Microbaculum marinisediminis: one gene and its partners. The protein of the gene in region 2 binds, or shares a complex with, the protein of the main gene of each other region. Links are inferred from orthologs where the notes say so. Each region holds a gene or a part of one and is shown on either strand. Other genes may lie near its edges. The genes, in order: MUB46_RS15035, dnaN, MUB46_RS20025 and MUB46_RS03205.

Region 1 (4,579 bases), on a different replicon or contig from region 2:
GCCCAGCCGTGATCGAACACGTACTCGCCGTAGGAATGGTTCTTCAGATAGCAGGGCATCGCCGCGGCGATGACGCCGCCGTCCGTGCCGCCGTCCGTGCTGTCGTCCGTGCCGCGATCCTCGACCACGAGATGCTGCGGCAACCAGCCGGTCTTCGCTGCAACCGTTCCGGATGCTTCTAAGGAATTCAGAAAAGCATGTGAAACAAATGGGTTATAGGTTTCCTCTGAAGTGATTTCAGAGGGGGTGCGTGACGCAGCCTCGGGCTGCGCCCGGGGATTGGCGCAGGCATCCCAGTCCGCGGCTGGAATGTCGCCCAGCCGGTCCACGACGCGGACCGAAATGGTCCCGCCGCCGGGTTCGGACGATTTCGAACGCGCCATCGCTCAAGTCCCCGCCACGAGATGTTTCAGGCCCGGAACCCCTCGAAGGTGATCTGATCGGCCCAGGTATCGCTGCGCCGGCGCTGTTTTTCGGACCGGACCGTCCAGGTAATCAGCGGCAGGCCGAAGACCCAGCGCAGCGCCATCGGCGCCACCGCCGGCAGGTCGTCCACGCTATACGAAACGAAATGCGGTTTGGTTCGCCAGCCATGGAGAAGATGGCGCAGCCTGAACACGTCCCACCACGTCATTCCTTCGGGTTTGTCCTGCCGGAAGGATTCGGCGACGATCCCGCGCGGCAAAGCCGGAGCGATACGGCGAAACGCATCGACGGTCCCGGGGTCGAACGACATGACCGCGACGCGACCCTCGTAATCCTTCAGGACGTCGGCGATCCGGGCACAGAATTCGGGCATTCCCGTGAAGTCGGTCTTCACCTCGACGATAACCGGCACGTGATCGCTCACCACCGCGAGGAAGTCGCTGAGCGTCGGTATGCGGTCGTCCGTCCCCTTGAAGGCGATGCCGGCCAGTTCTTTGGCCGACAGGGCGGAAACAGGCCCGGAGCCCGTCGTCAGCCGGTCGAGCGTGAAGTCGTGGAAGACGACCGGGACCAAGTCCCGGTCGGGCTGGACGTCGAGCTCGATGGAATAGCCGGCCTCCATCGCCGCCCGCGCCGCCGAAAGCGTGTTCTCGATGACGCCGTTTTTGGCGTCATGCAGCCCGCGATGGGCGATGGGGCGGGCGGTGAGCCAGTCGAGGCCGGCCATGTGATCCCTTAGGCGACCTCGAAGATGCCTTCGACCTCGACGGCGACGCCGAGCGGCAGCGCCGAGGTTCCGACGGCGGCACGGGCGTGCTTGCCCTTGTCGCCGAGCGCCTCGGCGATCAGGTCGGACGCGCCGTTGACGACCTTGGGCTGGTCACGGAAATCGGGCGTGCAGTTGACGTAACCGTTGAGCTTCACGCAGCGCGTCACCTTTTCCAGGTCGCCGACCGCCATCTTCATCACCGCGAGCAGGTTGATGGCGCACAGCCGCGCGGCCGCCATGCCCTGTTCGATGCTGTAGTCGTCGCCGAGCTTGCCGACATGCTCGATCCCGTTCGGTCCCATCGGCACCTGGCCGGAGCAGTAGACGAGGTTGCCGGTCTTCACGAACGGCACGTAGTTGGCGGCAGGCGCCGGCGGCGTGGGCAGGGTGATGCCCATGGCGGCCAGGCGGGATTCGACGGTATCGGACATGCGTAAGTCTCCTAGAGTGTCGGCGCAGTGCCATCGTTGATCCCCGATTTCGCGACGGCATGCAAGGCGCCGCCCCGCGCGCCCTTGTAAAAACATCATGTGATGCGAGATTGTCGAAACATCGGAACGCTGAAGGGATTCGCCTAATGCTCATGCCGCGCCTCGGCCGGTTCGCCTTTGCCGCAACGCTGGTGCTGGTCGCGACACCGCTCCAGGCGGGTGTGCCGACCATCGCCTCGCACCGGGCCGTCTACGACCTCGAGATCGATCGCACCCAGGGCGGGGGCGGTTCGTCGGACATCGAGGGGCGGCTGGTCCTGGAGACGATGGGGTCGGCCTGCGAGGGGTTCACGGTGACGACGCGCTTCGTCACCCGTATCACCGGCACGCGGCGCAGCCTCGTCAACGACCTGCGCTCGACCACCTGGGAGGCCGGCGACGGCTCCAGCTACCGCTTCGTCACGAAGAACTATCTCGACCAGGACCTGGCGGACGAGACCGACGGTATCGCGACACGCGAGGATGGAACGATCACGGTCGACCTGAGCGTCCCCGAGGACGCGGAGTTCTCGCTCGACTCCGAGATCCTGTTCCCGACCCAGCATGTGATGCGCATTCTCCAGGCCGCGGAGTCGGGAGAGAAGATCGTCGCCGCCGACGTCTATGACGGCTCCGATACGGGCCGGAAGACCTATTCGACCACCACCGTGATCGGCGCGCGCCGGGAGCCCGCCGGCGACGAGGGCCAGACCGGAGACGAGGTGCTCGGTGAGCTGGCCAGCTGGCCGGTGACGGTCGCCTACTTCGACAACGATGCGGAGAACAAGGACCTGCCGTCCTACGAGTTCAGCTACGATCTGTTCTCGAACGGCGTCAGCCGCAAGATCGTGCTCGACTATGGCGACTTCACCCTGGTCGGCGACCTGTCCGCGATCGAGTTCCTCGACGCTGAGCCCTGCGAGCAGTAGGGCGGGGCCTGCCCGGGCCTACCCGGAGCTACTTCGACCGGTCCCGCGGCGCGGTCCCCGAAAACGCGATCCCGCGCGTCACGGCGTCGCGGCCGAACTTGTCGCGCACCGCGTCGACGGCGCGTTCCGCGGCCGCACGGCGGGCCGGTCCCGTATCGATGAGGTCGGTCAGGGCGTCGGCGTCCTCGGCACCGAACTCCGAGACGCCGATGCCGATCAGCCGGAACGCGGTGCCGTCGGCGGCGTCGGCGAGCAGCCGCTGGCCGCTTTCGAAGATGCGGTCGGCGAGCTGGGTCGGCGAGGACAGCGTGTGCGAGCGGGTCAGCGTGCGGAACCCGGCCGTCTTGAGCTTCAGCGTCACCGTGCGCCCGCTCAACTGCGCCGTCTTGAGCCGGCGCGAGACCGTTTCGCTCAGGCCCCACAGGATCGTCCTCAATCGGACCGGATCTGAAATGTCATCCTCGAACGTCGTTTCGGAGCTGACGCTCTTGGCCGGCCTGTCGGGTGAGACGCGCCGGTCGTCCTCGCCGCGCGCCAGATGCGCGAGCCGCATCCCCGTCGCGCCGTAGCGCCGCGCCAGGTCGGTTTCCGGTATCCGCTGCAGGTCTCCGATCCTGGTGATGCCGTCCCTGGCCAGCTTCGTTTGCATGGCCGCGCCGACGCCGAAGATCAGGCCGACCGGCTTGTCGCGCAGGAAGTCCAGCGTCTCCGCCTTGCCGATGACCGAGAAGCCGCGCGGCTTCTTCAGGTCGGAGGCGATCTTGGCGAGGAACTTGTTGTGGCTGAGGCCGACCGAGATGGTGATGCCGATCTCGGTCTCGACGCGGTGGGCGAAGCGGACCAGCGTGCTCGCCGGCGCCATGCGATGGACGGCCTGTGTGCCGGTTAGATCGAGGAAGGCCTCGTCGATCGACAGCGGCTCGACCAGCGGCGTCAGCTCCAGCATCAGCGCACGGACTTGGCGGCCGACGGCGGAATACTTCTCCATGTTCGGCTTGATGACGACGGCGTTCGGGCAGAGCTTCAGCGCCTTGAACATCGGCATCGCCGAGCGCACGCCGTCGATGCGGGCGATATAGCAGGCCGTCGACACGACGCCGCGCTTGCCGCCGCCGATGATCAGCGGCCTGTCGGCGAGGCTGGGGTCGTCGCGCTTCTCGATCGCCGCGTAGAAGGCATCGCAGTCCACATGGGCGACGGACAGGTCGAACAGCTCGGCGTGGCGCACGAGCCGGGGCCCGCCGCAGGACGGGCAGCGCGCCGCCCCGTCGGGCGGGCGCGTCGAACAATCGAGGCAGAGAGTGGGCAGTCCCGACATGGCCGTGCCTGGCGAGCGACGAGATCGGCCCGACTATAGCGCGTCGGGCCGTCGGCGGCATCCATCTCAGCGCGAGGGGGCCTCTCCGGTCCACAGCCGCGCCGCGCCGCGCACGCCGCTGGCATCGCCGTGCGCCGGCGGCCGGATGTCGATCTTCGGCTTGTCGGCGAAGACATAGGGCGCCATCGCCGGAGGCACCCGCGCGTAGAGATGGGGAAGTTGTGACAGCCCGCCGCCGAACACGATGACCGCCGGGTCGATGATGTTGGTGATCATCGCCAGCGCCCGGGCGAGCCGCGAAACGTGGCGCTCGAGCGCCGCCTCGCAGGCCGGATCGTCGGCGGCGCGGGCGGCGATCTCGGGACCCGACAGGGCGCGGCCCGTCGCCTGTGCGAAGTCCCGTTCCAGCCCGCTTCCCGACAGCCAGGTCTCCAGGCACCCCAGCCGGCCGCACCAGCAGCGCGGGCCTGGATGCTCCTCGGCGGTGGACCAGGGGAGGGGCGTGTGGCCCCATTCGCCGCCGCAGCGGTTCGGCCCCTCGACGATCCGCCCGCCGACGACCACGCCGCCGCCGCAGCCGGTGCCCATGATGACGCCGAACACGCTGTCCGCGCCCGCCGCGGCGCCGTCGGTGGCCTCGGACAGGGCAAAGCAGTTGGCGTCGTTG
Region 2 (4,691 bases):
GGTCGCCGCGATGACGCCGAGGCCGAGAGCGGCAGAGGACAGATAGACGAGATCGCCTGCGATCAGGCCGAGGACCATAGGCACGGTCGGACGAAAGCCGGCACCGAGGGCGCGGGCGATCACGGCGGCGACGCCGGGCCCGGGAATGGCCGCGGCAAGCGCAAGCGCCGCGGCGAAGGTGAGAAGGCTCGTCCAGTCCATGACGACCTTGCTACAGCAAAATCCGTAGCCGGAGAAGCGCCACGGTGCCGTGGCGGGGTCGCGATGCCCCTATACCCCATGGAGGCAACCCCGGTCCCGGTCGGGAACCGGGGCGCCGTCGCCGCCCTGTCGGCGACGCCATCAGCCGCGCACGACACGCGCCGGCGGCCTATAGCGGACATCGCGGCTAGATTGCCGACAAGGCGCCGTTGGCGACCTCGAACCCCTGGGAGTCGGCGGCGATATCCGTGAACAGCGCGCGATCGGTGCCCGTCATCCAGGCCTGGGAGCCGAGCGCGAGGATCTCGGCGAACAGGGCGGCGCGCCGCATGTCGTCGAGATGGGCGGCGACCTCGTCAAGGAGAAGCAGCGGGGCGACACCACCGGAGGCCTCCCGCACCAGACGGGCGTGGGCGAGGATCAGGGCGATCAGCAGGCCCTTCTGCTCGCCGGTGGAGGCAAGCGCCGCGGGAACGTTGCGGGCGCGGTGGGCAACGGCGAGGTCGCAGCGGTGCGGACCGAGCAGCGTGCGGCCGGCCGCGGCGTCGCGGCGGCGGGCACCTTGCAGCGCCGCCCGGTATTCTGCTTCGACATCGACGGCGGCACGGCCGTCGAGGGTGGCCTCGAAGTCCCCCACGATGGCGATATCGGGATCGGGAAAGACGCCGCCGGCGCGTTCGTTCAGGGCGTCGGTCAGCCTTGCCATCGCCTGGGCGCGCGCGGTAGCGACCGCCACGGCGAGCTCGGCCATCGCCTGCTCGATCCCGTCGAGCCAGCGCGCGTCGGGACGCTGGTCCTCGAGGAGACGGTTGCGCTGGCGCATCGCCTTTTCGAAGTCGCCGACGCGGGAAGCGTGCCCCGGATCGAGCGTCAGAACCAGACGATCGAGGAAGCGGCGCCGGTCGGATGCCGGGCCGGTGAACAGGCCGTCCATCGACGGGGTGAGCCAGAGGGCGCGAACGAGCTCGGCAAGCGTGCCGACAGCGGGCGCGGGCTCATGATTGACGCGGGCGACACGGCCACTGTCGCCACGACGATAGCCGGTGCCGATGTCGATCTCGCCGGGTTCATCGGGACCGATGGGACGCGAAATCGTCGCGGCGACCGCGAACGCCTCGGCGCCCAAGCGGATCACGCTGTCGAGTTGGGCGCCGCGCATCCCGCGGCCGGCCGTCAGGTAGGATACGGCTTCGAGCAAATTGGTCTTGCCGGCCCCGTTGGCGCCGGTCAGCACGACGGGGCGAGGATCGAGGTCGAGCCGCAGATGCGCGTAGTTGCGGAAATCGGTGAGCGTCAGGCGGACGACCGCAACCCGGTCGCGGCCCGAACCGCTATCGGCTTCGCCCAAGGAGAATCCGGACGTCGAAAAACCTGAACTCGGCAGGGCCGGTGCCCTCTCTTCTGCCCGTTTCGGCGGGCGCTCCGGCGCTTGGCGTCAGGCCGCGCGCGCTTTTCGCCCGAAACGCGATGCGTTTCCTGCGCGATGCGGACCGCGCCTCACACCCGCATGGGCATCAGCACATAAAGCGACGACCGGTCGTCCTCGTCACAGATCAGCGTCGGCGAACCGGGATCGGCCAACTCGAAGCGGGCCTCGCCGGATTCGAGCTGCGAGGTGATGTCGAGCAGATAGCGGGCGTTGAAGCCGATTTCGATGGCATCCGCCGAATAGCCGACGGAAATCTCCTCGGTGGCGCTGCCCGAATCGGGGTTGTTGACGGTCAGCACCAGGCGCTCGTCGCCGATCGCGAGCTTGACCGCGCGGCCGCGCTCGCTCGACACGGTCGACACGAGGTCGACCGCCCGGGCGAACGACTCGCGGTCGACCTTCATGATCTTGTCGTTGCCGGTCGGAATCACGCGCCCGTAGTCGGGGAAGGTGCCGTCGATCAGCTTGGACGTCAGCACAATCTGGCCGATGGTGAACCGGATCTTGTTGGCCGACAACTCGATGCCGACCGTCTCTTCCGGGTCCTCCAGAAGCCGCTGCAGCTCCTGCACGGTCTTGCGCGGCACGATGATGCCCGGCATGCCGTCGGATCCGTCCGGCGCCTCGGTCTGGACACGGGCAAGGCGATGGCCATCGGTCGCCACCGCGCGCAGCATCAGGCCTTCGCCGTCGTCGACGGTGTGCAGGTAGATGCCGTTCAGATAGTAGCGCGTCTCCTCCTGGGAGATGGCGAACTGGGTCTTGTCGATCAGCCGCTTCAGCGCCGACGCCGGCACGACGAAGCGATGGCTGAAATCGCCGGCGGTGATGTCCGGGAAGTCGGATTCCGGCAGCGTCTGGAGCGAGAAGCGCGCATGGCCGGCCGACAAGACGATCGTGCTCGAATCCGGCCCCGATTCCAGCGCCACCTGCGCGCCGTCGGGAAGCTTGCGGACGATGTCGTAGACGACATGGGCCGGCACGGTGGTGGCGCCAGCCTGCGAGACGTCCGCGGCCGCCGTCTCGACCACCTCGATATCGAGATCGGTGGCCTTGAGCTGCAACGCGGCGCCGTCGCCTCGGATCAGCACGTTCGAAAGAATCGGTATCGTGTTGCGCCGCTCCACGACGCGGTGCACGTGACCGAGCGACTTTAGGAACGCGGCGCGTTCGAGCGTGACACGCATGATCAGGAATCCTGTCGTCTCGCCAACCGATCGGGAAACCGGCCGGCGTGTTCACCCCATGCCCCTACGGGGAAAGGGAAGTGAACTTGCCCAGAATGCGCGGCTTTTGCAAGAGCCGGAGAGGTAAAGGGAGGGCTTCAGCCCTCCCCGTCCTCGATCCGCCGCCTGAGCGACTCGATATCGCGGGCAAGCGACTGGTCGCGACCGATCAGGCCTTCGATCTTGCGGACCGCGTGCAGGACCGTTGTGTGGTCCCTGTTGCCGAAGCGGCGGCCGATTTCCGGCAGGGATCTCGGCGTCAGGACCTTGGCGAGATACATGGCGATCTGCCGCGGCACCACGATGGCGCGGGTGCGCCGGCTGGATACCAGATCGGAGCGGCTGACCTGATAGTGGACGGCGACGACCCGCTGGATGTCCTCGATACGGATCTGCGGACGCTCCTGGGCGGCGACGAGATCGCGGATCGCCCGCTCGGCGAGCTCGACCGTGATCGGCAACCCGGCAAAGCAGCTGTAAGCGGCCAGCCGGTTGAGCGCGCCTTCGAGCTCGCGGCCATTCGAGGCGACGTTGCGCGCCACGAAATCGAGCACGTCGACAGGCAGCTCGATCTTCTGGCCGCGCTCGGCCAGCGTGGTGACGCGGGCCTCGAGAATCTGACGCCGCAGCGGCAGCTCCTGATTGCCGATGCCGGCGACGAGCCCGCCGCCAAGGCGCGAGCGGGTCCGGTCGTCGAAACCGTCCAGCTCGGAGGGCGGCCGGTCGGCGACGATGACAACCTGACGGCAGCCCTCGATCAGCGCGTTCATGGTGTGGCCGAACTCGCGATGGGTGGCCTTGCCCTGCAGGAACTGCAGGTCGTCGATCAGCAGCAAGTCGATCGAGCGCAGCTTTTCCTTGAAGCCAATGGCCGAGTCCGAACGCAGCGCCGTGACGAAGCGGAACACGAACTGGTCGGCGGACATATAGAGGATACGGCGCCCGGGATTGGCCTCCGCGGCCTTCCAGGCGATGGCATGGAGCAGGTGCGTCTTGCCGCGACCGACGCCACCGTGGATGAACAGCGGATTGAACATCGACCCTTCGGCGCCGGACGCTGCGACGGCCAACGCCGTGTCGTGCGCGATCTTGTTGGAGACACCGACCGCGAAGGAACCGAACTGGAAGCGCGGATCGAGCGGGGCGCTCTCCAGCGCGCTCTCTGCGGCGGCCGAAACGGCGCCGAGCCGGGCCCCGGCGGCCTCGACGGGGCGCTCCTCCTTGGGCCGGCGCACCAGCGCGGGCATCGCCGGCTTTTCGCCGGGCTGAACGGTCTCCACGCCGCGCACCCGAATGTCGATGCGCTCGATGCCACCGTTCTCCGCGCGCCACAGCGCAAGCAGACGGTTGCCGTAGTTGGTTCTGATCCACATGCGCAGGAAGGGGGTGGGAACCGAAAGCACCACGGTCATGCCGGACAGCTCGACGAACGCCAGCCCCCGGAACCAGCTCCGGTAGATGTCTTCGCCGAACTCGGCGCGTAAACGCTGGACTATGCGCCCCCAGGAATCACCATGATCGCCGCTGCCCTTGCCCACAGTCCGCCCCTCGTCGCCGTTGTTGGATCCGTCCGCCCCCTCGAGAGCGACGCTGCCGGCATGCGCTGCCGGATGGTCGAACTCATCGACCTCCTGACGGCGCGCTGAGGCGCCACGTCCTCGCAAGTCCATCTTCCTTCCTTTCTCCAACCACACCCCAGAAATCGGGACCCTGTTATCCGAACGCCGGGCGTCCTCAGGATTGAACCCAAGGCAAACCCGAAGCCTTCCAGCCTTCTACGGCCCCGCGGTGCCGAGTTCCGTCGAGACGTCCCTCGAAACCGTCCGCCACATTGA
Region 3 (2,770 bases), on a different replicon or contig from region 2:
CCGACCGACTTCGACATCTTCTCGCCGCGGTTGAACAGGAAGCCGTGCGCGAAGACGCGCTTCGGCGGCGCGACACCGGCCGAGAGCAGGAATGCCGGCCAGTAGACTGTATGAAACCGCACGATGTCCTTGCCGATGACATGGAGGTCGGCAGGCCACCACTTCCGGAACGTCTCGCCGTCGGTATCGGGATATCCCACGCCGGTGATGTAGTTCGTCAGGGCGTCGACCCAGACGTACATCACGTGCTTTTCGTCGCCGGGAACCTTCACGCCCCAGTCGAACGTCGTGCGCGAGACCGACAGGTCCTGCAGGCCGCCCTTCACGAAGCTGACGACCTCGTTGTAGCGCTCCTTCGGCATGATGAAGTCGGGATGGTCTTCGTAGAGCTTCAGCAGCCGGTCCTGGAACGCCGACAGACGGAAGAAATAGCTGTTCTCCTCGGTCCACTCGACGGGTGTGCCATTGGGGCCGATCCGAACACCGTCCTCGCGAACGGTCGTCTCGGATTCGGCGTAATAGGCTTCGTCGCGCACCGAGTACCAGCCGGAATAGGTGCCGAGGTAAATGTCGCCTGCCTCGACCATGCGCTCCCAGATCGCCTGGGACGAGGTGTGGTGGCGCGGCTCGGTCGTGCGGATGAAGTCGTCGTTCGAGCACTCGAGCGACGTGACCATCTTCTCGAAAAGCGGCGTGTTGCGGTCGGCGAGTTCGCGCGGGGTCAGCCCTTCCTTGGCCGCCGTCTGCGCCATCTTCATGCCGTGCTCGTCGACGCCGGTCAGGAAATAGACGTCGCGCCCGTCCAGCCGCATGAACCGCGCGATCGCGTCCGTCGCCATGGCCTCGTAAGCATGCCCGATATGGGGGGCGCCGTTGGGATAGGAGATCGCGGTCGTGATGTAGAATTTGGACGTCATGACTGGCCTTACGGACAAGTGCCGGCGCGCCGTTCGTTTCCGCGGCGTCCTTTCAGACGCGAGCCGCGTCGAGCGAAGTCGCGGTGGATACGATACGGAACACCGACAGAAGGGTTAGCGTGCGGTCGAGATTGAGCCTTTCGGCCTCGGCGAGCGCTTGCGTGACCTTTTCCCATACCTCCGCCCAAGGCGCAAGAACGTGGGGCTGGGCGCCGGCACGGGCCGCTTTGCGCATCCGGCCCGCGATCGCGTCGGTGAGCAGCGAGGTCGCCATACGGTAGCGATCCTCCGCACCGCGCCGTCCAAGCGCTTCGGCCAGCTTCTGCGCGGCGACCGGGTCGTGCCGCGGCATGTCGGCGAGAAGCTTGTTGACCGCATGGATGGTCTCGACCGCCTCCTGGGTGGCGAGATCCATGGCCTTGCCGAGACTTCCGCCGCACAGCGCGGCCGCCGTCGCGCGGGCGTCGTCGTCCTGCCCTACCCCGGCGATACGAAGCGCCTCCGCGACCGTCGCGGTATCCAGCGGCTTCAGCGCAAGCCGCCGGCACCGCGACCGTATCGTCGGCAGCAGACGGCCCGGCGAACCGGAAAGGAGCAGGAAAACGGCGCGCTGCGGCGGTTCCTCCAGCATCTTCAGAAGCGCGTTCGCAGACGAGCGGTTGAAGTCGTCGGCGGTGTCGACGATCACGACTCGCCATCCCCCCGTCGCCGATGTGGTCGACAGGAAGCGGGCGACCTTGCGGACCTGATCAACGGAAATCACGGTTGCCGTCGCCCTCCCCTCCTCGTCGCGGGGGCGTTGCAGGACGATGAGATCGGGATGGGACCGGGCGCGGATCTGCCGGGCGGCCGGATCGTCCGCCGGAACGGTGAGATCCCGCGCGGCCTGGACCGCGTCCTCGCCATGATCGGGATGGCCCAACAGGAAGCGGGCGAACCGGTAGGCGAGCGTCGCCTTGCCGACGCCTTCCGGCCCGTCGACCAGCCAGGCGTGATGCAGTCGGCCCGACTTGTAGGCGCTCAACAGGGCCGCCTCGGCGTCGTCATGGCCGATCAGGCACGCGGCGGCCTCCGGTGGGGAGATGGAGAAATCCGGCGGGATCGTTGCAGTCATCGGTCAGGAGGCCGCGTTGGTTCGTGTTCCAGGAGCCTTTGTCCCGGCGTTGTCCTTGCCAGGCAAGGCAATCCGATCCGCGACGGCCGTCCAGATCGCCGCGCCGACTGCGTCGATCGACTCGGATGCGTCGATGACAACGCAGCGCTCCGGCTCCCTGCGGGCGATCGCCAGAAAGGCGTCGCGGAGCTTGCGGTGGCTCTCCAGGTCCACGTCCTCGAAACGGTCGCCGCCGGGGCCGCCGTTCTCGGCGCGCGTCACGGCGCGGGCGCGCTCCAGGCCGATGTGCGGATCGAGGTCGAGTATCAGCGTCAGATCCGGCCAGTCATCGCCGATGACCGCCGTCTCGAAGGCCTCGAGCAGCCGCCGGTCGATGCCGCCCAGCGTGCCCTGATAGGCGCGCGTGGAATCGGCGAACCGGTCGCACAGGACCCATTTGCCCGCTTTCAGCGCAGGACGGATCACTTCGTTCAGGTGGTCGTCGCGGGCGGCATTCACCAGCAGCGCCTCGGCGAACGGTCCCAGCGCCTCGACCCGGCCGGACAGGATCGTGCGGCGCACGATCTCGGCGCCCTTGGTGCCGCCCGGCTCCCGGGTTTCGACGACGTCGATCCCGAGGCCGCGAAGTTTCCCGGCGAGCCGCTTGATCTGCGTCGACTTGCCGGTTCCCTCGCCGCCCTCGAAGCTGATGAACTTGCCCGGCGCCGCCCCCATCGTGCGCGCCTAGTTCTTCGTCGCC
Region 4 (4,635 bases), on a different replicon or contig from region 2:
CGAAACGGGCCTCGCCGCCTGCGCCCGCGACCGCCTCGACGACGAAGCGCCGGTGGTGCGTGGCGCCGCGGTCTGGGCGTTGTCGCGACTGTTGCCGGGGACCGAGTTCGCGGCACTGGCCGAACATCGGCAGGCGGCTGAGCAAGACCCGTCGGTCCGCGAGGAGTGGCAGGCCGCGCTGACCGGCGCTATGTGATCCCCCCGCATCGTCTTCATTCGGCACGATCATCCCTCGGTACGGACGTCATGAATAAGATTTTCATTTTCGGCCTCGGCTTTTCCGCGATGACGCTCGCGCGTCGCCTGACCTCAGGCGGCTGGCGCGTCGCGGGCAGTGTGCGCACGCGCGAAAAGGTCGAGGCGCTCAGGGCCGAAGGCGTGGAGGCGGTCGTCTTCGAAGGCGCTGCGCCGGGACCGGAGGTGGCGACGGCGCTCGACGGCGCGACGCACGTGCTCCAGTCGATCCCGCCGGGAGAGGCGGGCGATCCGGTGCTGATCCACCACCGTGCGGATCTCGCCGCCCGGTCGGGCACGATCCGGTGGCTCGGCTATCTCTCGACGCTCGGCGTCTATGGCGATCACGGCGGCGCCTGGATCGACGAGACGGCGGCGACCGCTCCTGTGAGCCCGCGCAACGCCCGCCGCGTCGTCGCCGAGCAGGACTGGCTCCGGTTCGGCGAGGAGGCCGGCATCCCGGTCATGCTGTTCCGTATCGCCGGCATCTACGGGCCGGGCCGCAACGCGCTGGTCAATCTGAAGGCCGGAAAGGCGCGGCGGCTGGTGAAGCCCGGCCAGGTCTTCAATCGCATCCATGTCGCCGATATCGCCGGCGTGCTGGAAGCCTCGATGGCGCGTCCGCGCGCCGGCGGCGTCTACAACCTGTCCGACGACGAGCCCGGGCCGCCGCAGGACGTCATCGCCTTTGCCGCGGACCTGATGGGGGTCGCGCCGCCGCCGGAAATTGCCTTCGACGACGCCGAGCTGACGCCGATGGCGCGGAGCTTCTATTCGGCGAACCGCCGCGCGCGCAACGACAGGATCAAGCAGGAACTGGGCGTCGAACTGCAGTACCCGACCTATCGGGACGGGCTGAACGCCTTGTTCGAAGCCGGCGACGGACGGACGTAACGCCGACGCGGCCGCCGGCTCACATGCCGGGCAGGTTCATGCCGGGCGGCAACTGCAGGCCGCCGGTGACGTCCTGCATCTTCTCGGCCATGGCCGCTTCGGCCTTGCGCCGCGCGTCGGCATGGGCGGCGATGATAAGGTCTTCCAGAATCTCGGCTTCTTCCGGCTTGATCAGGCTCGGATCGACCTTCAGGCCGCGCATGCCGCCCTTGGCCGACAGCGTGACGGTGACGAGGCCGCCGCCTGCGGTGCCCTCGACCTCCAGCGCCTCGAGCTCGGCCTGAAGCTCGCCCATGCGGGCCTGCAGCTCCTTGGCCTGTTTCATCATCTTCATGAAGTCCATCATTGCGGTCCTTTCGGATCAATCGTCTTCGTCGTCGGGCGAATCCAGTGTCTCGACCGTACCGGTATCCGGCATGTCGGAGGCAGGGTCGTCGGCCGGTTCGGCGCGGACATCGACGATCTCGGCGCCCGGAAACGCGCTCAGCACCGCCGACACGGTCGGATCGCGGCGCATTGAATCGATCAGCGCCGTGCGGGTCTGCTCGCGCTGCTCGCGGACGGTCGGCGCGCCCTGTTCGCGCGAAACCGCGACGACCCAGCGCTTTCCGGTCCATTCCGACAGTTTTTGCTGCAGATCGTGGACGAGATCGCCAGGCGCGTTGTCGGCGAGCGACATTTCGATGCGTCCCGGCTCGAACCGGACGATGCGCACGAACAGCTCCAGCGCCGAGCGCAGCCTGGCGTCGCGCTTCTCCTCGGCCAGCGCCACCACGGCTTCGAAGGTGCGCGGGAGCGGCAGGTCGACGGCCGGCGCCTGCGGCTGCGGGCTCGGCACGACGCGCAAGGCAGTCGGCCCCGCCGTCGCCTTGGTCGGCACGAAGGTGGGAAGGGTCGGCTTGAAGGCCGACCGCCCGGGCGCCGCCGCGCTCGCCCCGCCGCCGCCGCCCGGATTGCCCGGGCCGCCCGAACCAGCCGCCGGCGTATTGCCCACCGGCGCGCCCTCGTCGAGCCGGCGGATGACGTCCTCCGGGCTCGGCAGGGTCGAGGCGTAGGCGAGCCGCACCAGCACCATCTCGGCGGCCGCCAGCGGGCGCGGCGAACTCTCCACCTCGCCGATGCCCTTCAGCAGGATCTGCCAGGCGCGGCTCAGCTCGGAGACCGGGATCTGCGCCGCGAATTCCTTGCCGCGCTCGCGCTCGGCCTCGGACAGCGACGCGTCCTCGGCGGAAGCCGGCACGATGCGCATGCGGGTGACAAGGTGCACGAAGCCGGCGAGGTCGGTCAGCACCATCTCCGGCGCCGCGCCCTCCGCGTACTGGCTGTCGAGCTCGTTCAGCGCCGCGGCGATGTCGCCGGACATCACCTTGTCGAACAGGTCGACGACGCGGGCGCGGTCGGCGACGCCGAGCATGCCGCGCACTTCCTCCGCCTTCACCTGGCCGCCGCCATGGGCGATGGCCTGGTCTAGCAGGGACAGCGAATCGCGCACCGAGCCCTCGCTGGCCCGCGCGATCATGCGCAGGGCCTCGTCGTCCACGTCGACGGCCTCGGCCCGGGCGATGCCCTCCAGGTGCTTGACCAGCTGGTCGGCGTCGACGCGGCGCAGGTCGAAGCGCTGGCAGCGCGACAGAACGGTGATCGGAACCTTCCGGATTTCCGTCGTCGCGAAGATGAACTTCACATGCTCCGGCGGCTCTTCGAGCGTCTTCAGAAGACCGTTGAAGGCGGCCTTCGAGAGCATGTGCACCTCGTCGATGATGTAGATCTTGTAGCGGGCTTCCGCCGGGCGGTAGCGCACCGCCTCGATGATCTCGCGGATGTCGTCGATGCCGGTATGGGAGGCGGCGTCCATCTCGATCACGTCGACATGGCGCGATTCGAGGATCGCGCGGCAGTGCCGGCCCTCCTCAGGCATGTCGAGCGTCGGCCCGGGCTTCGCGTCGCCGGCGCCTCCGCCGTCCTTCGGCTCGTAGTTGAGCGCGCGCGCCAGGATGCGCGCCGTCGTCGTCTTGCCGACCCCGCGCACGCCGGTGAGCATGTAGGCCTGCGCGATCCGCCCGGTCTCGAAGGCGTTGCGCAGGGTGCGCACCATCGGCTCCTGGCCGATCAGGTCGTCGAAGCTGGAGGGCCGGTACTTGCGCGCGAGCACACGATATCCGGCGGGCGCGACCGTCGAATCGTCCGGTGTTCGCTGATCCATGAAGCGTCCCTGCTCGCGCCGAAAAGGGCCTGCGGCGCCGGCATGCGATGCCGGTTTTGCTTAGGATTAAAGTGGGAGGCTGGACGACAACCCGAACCAGTACTCGTTAGGGCTGCTTCCTTCCGGACCTGACCCGGTTGGCGAGCGGCTCGTCCGCCGCCAACCTCCCTGACACGACTATATCAGACTTGGCGCGCGCCGACGCAACCCCGTTGGCCCGATCCGTGCGGATTGCGCCGCTTTCCACCGAAAATCCTTGCCGGTACCGGCCTCACCACCGATGATCCCGGACGCGGTTCCAGGGGAATCACCCGAAATCCGGAGACCGAATTCCGATGAGCGTCACCTTCAGCCTTCATTCGAGCCTCGCCGCCGACACGATTCCCGTCGCCATGCTGGACCTGTGCGAGGTGCGGCTGATGAACGACGCCAACTTCCCGTGGCTCGTCCTGGTGCCGCGGACGCCGGACGCCATCGAGATCGTCGATCTGGAGCCGGAAACCCGCCATCGGCTGATGGACGAGATCGCGATGGCCAGCGCGGCGCTGCGGTCCGTGACCGGCGCCGAGAAGCTCAATGTCGCCGCGCTCGGCAACCAGGTCGCGCAACTGCACGTCCATGTCATCGCCCGGTTTCGCGATGACGAGGCCTGGCCCGGCCCGGTCTGGGGCGCTGTGCCGCGCAAGGCCTACGACAAGGACGCCCGGGTCGACCTGATCGAAAAGCTCTCCGACGCGTTTCAGGGCCGGTGAGGGCGCGACGCGACTTGCCCGCCCCGGGGCGCGCGTGCGACCGTTCGCGCCAGCCTGACAGGGCCGGGCTGACAGGGCCCGTTTGAAAGGGCCAGGCTGAAAGGAATTCTCCATGCTCGAACGCAGCCTGCGCACCGGCTACAGCGGGAGCCTGCTCGACCGCGCCGCAGACAGGCGCGGCGACGACGCCTGGCTGGATGCCGCGCGGGCCGGCGCGCGCTATCTGCTGTTTGCCGGCGACAAGCCGCTCTTTGCCGTTGCCGACGGCGCCGAACCGGACCCGGTCTTCGATGCGGCCGCGGCCGCAGCGCTCGACGCCGACCGGTCCCGCGCGGTGTTCCTGGGGCTCGAGGGCGACCGCGCGATGTTCGCCGTCCCGGTTGCCGAGGTGCCGGCCGAGGAGCAGGCGGGCGAGACGCCGTTCGGCGACGGCAACCTGAAGGCGATCGACGTACGCTCGATCGCGGTGCAGGGCATCGTGGCGCCGGCAATGCTGGGCCCCATCGCCCAGGCGAAAAGCATGCTCGACTGGCATGCCCGCAACGGCTTCTG

What was found.
Region 1: the proteins of dnaN (region 2) and MUB46_RS15035 are in contact, whole or in part, in a solved structure (PDB 1OK7), measured with the Escherichia coli proteins. The link is inferred for Microbaculum marinisediminis from one-to-one orthologs.
Region 3: the proteins of dnaN (region 2) and MUB46_RS20025 are in contact, whole or in part, in a cryo-EM structure (PDB 8GIZ), measured with the Escherichia coli proteins. The link is inferred for Microbaculum marinisediminis from one-to-one orthologs.
Region 4: the proteins of dnaN (region 2) and MUB46_RS03205 are in contact, whole or in part, in a cryo-EM structure (PDB 8GIZ), measured with the Escherichia coli proteins. The link is inferred for Microbaculum marinisediminis from one-to-one orthologs.

The regions. Positions count from the first base shown.
Region 1 is NZ_JALIDZ010000006.1:279,715-284,293, forward strand. The notes cover bases 1,768-4,579. They hold MUB46_RS15035 (DNA polymerase IV), read right to left. Parts: upstream 3,913-4,579; coding sequence 2,623-3,912; downstream 1,768-2,622. Other genes in these bases: MUB46_RS15030 (cell envelope integrity EipB family protein), read left to right, coding at 1,773-2,594; MUB46_RS15040 (ROK family protein), read right to left, coding at 3,979-4,579. In the rest of the region: MUB46_RS15015 (GNAT family N-acetyltransferase), read right to left, coding at 1-383; MUB46_RS15020 (glycerophosphodiester phosphodiesterase), read right to left, coding at 410-1,153; MUB46_RS15025 (RidA family protein), read right to left, coding at 1,162-1,626. UniProt on the Escherichia coli protein: Poorly processive, error-prone DNA polymerase involved in translesion repair and untargeted mutagenesis. Copies undamaged DNA at stalled replication forks, which arise in vivo from mismatched or misaligned primer ends.
Region 2 is NZ_JALIDZ010000004.1:145,380-150,070, forward strand. The notes cover bases 759-3,682. They hold dnaN (DNA polymerase III subunit beta), read right to left. Parts: upstream 2,818-3,682; coding sequence 1,699-2,817; downstream 759-1,698. Other genes in these bases: recF (DNA replication/repair protein RecF), read right to left, coding at 759-1,549; dnaA (chromosomal replication initiator protein DnaA), read right to left, coding at 2,955-3,682. Outside these bases: MUB46_RS09550 (LysE family translocator), read right to left, coding at 1-201; more of recF, read right to left, coding at 389-758; more of dnaA, read right to left, coding at 3,683-4,526; MUB46_RS09570 (rhodanese-like domain-containing protein), read right to left, coding at 4,591-4,691. UniProt on the Escherichia coli protein: Confers DNA tethering and processivity to DNA polymerases and other proteins. Acts as a clamp, forming a ring around DNA (a reaction catalyzed by the clamp-loading complex) which diffuses in an ATP-independent manner freely and bidirectionally along dsDNA.
Region 3 is NZ_JALIDZ010000010.1:173,046-175,815, reverse strand. It holds MUB46_RS20025 (DNA polymerase III subunit delta'), read right to left. Parts: upstream 2,032-2,770; coding sequence 970-2,031; downstream 1-969. Other genes in the region: MUB46_RS20015 (D-alanyl-D-alanine carboxypeptidase family protein), read right to left, coding at 2,755-2,770; tmk (dTMP kinase), read right to left, coding at 2,035-2,745; metG (methionine--tRNA ligase), read right to left, coding at 1-917. UniProt on the Escherichia coli protein: Part of the beta sliding clamp loading complex, which hydrolyzes ATP to load the beta clamp onto primed DNA to form the DNA replication pre-initiation complex.
Region 4 is NZ_JALIDZ010000001.1:634,151-638,785, reverse strand. What follows is about bases 911-3,778. They hold MUB46_RS03205 (DNA polymerase III subunit gamma/tau), read right to left. Parts: upstream 3,332-3,778; coding sequence 1,490-3,331; downstream 911-1,489. Other genes in these bases: MUB46_RS03195 (HIT family protein), read left to right, coding at 3,667-3,778; MUB46_RS03210 (YbaB/EbfC family nucleoid-associated protein), read right to left, coding at 1,148-1,474; MUB46_RS03215 (SDR family oxidoreductase), read left to right, coding at 911-1,128. Outside these bases: tRNA epoxyqueuosine(34) reductase QueG, read left to right, coding at 1-196; more of MUB46_RS03215, read left to right, coding at 247-910; more of MUB46_RS03195, read left to right, coding at 3,779-4,083; nudC (NAD(+) diphosphatase), read left to right, coding at 4,196-4,635. UniProt on the Escherichia coli protein: Part of the beta sliding clamp loading complex, which hydrolyzes ATP to load the beta clamp onto primed DNA to form the DNA replication pre-initiation complex.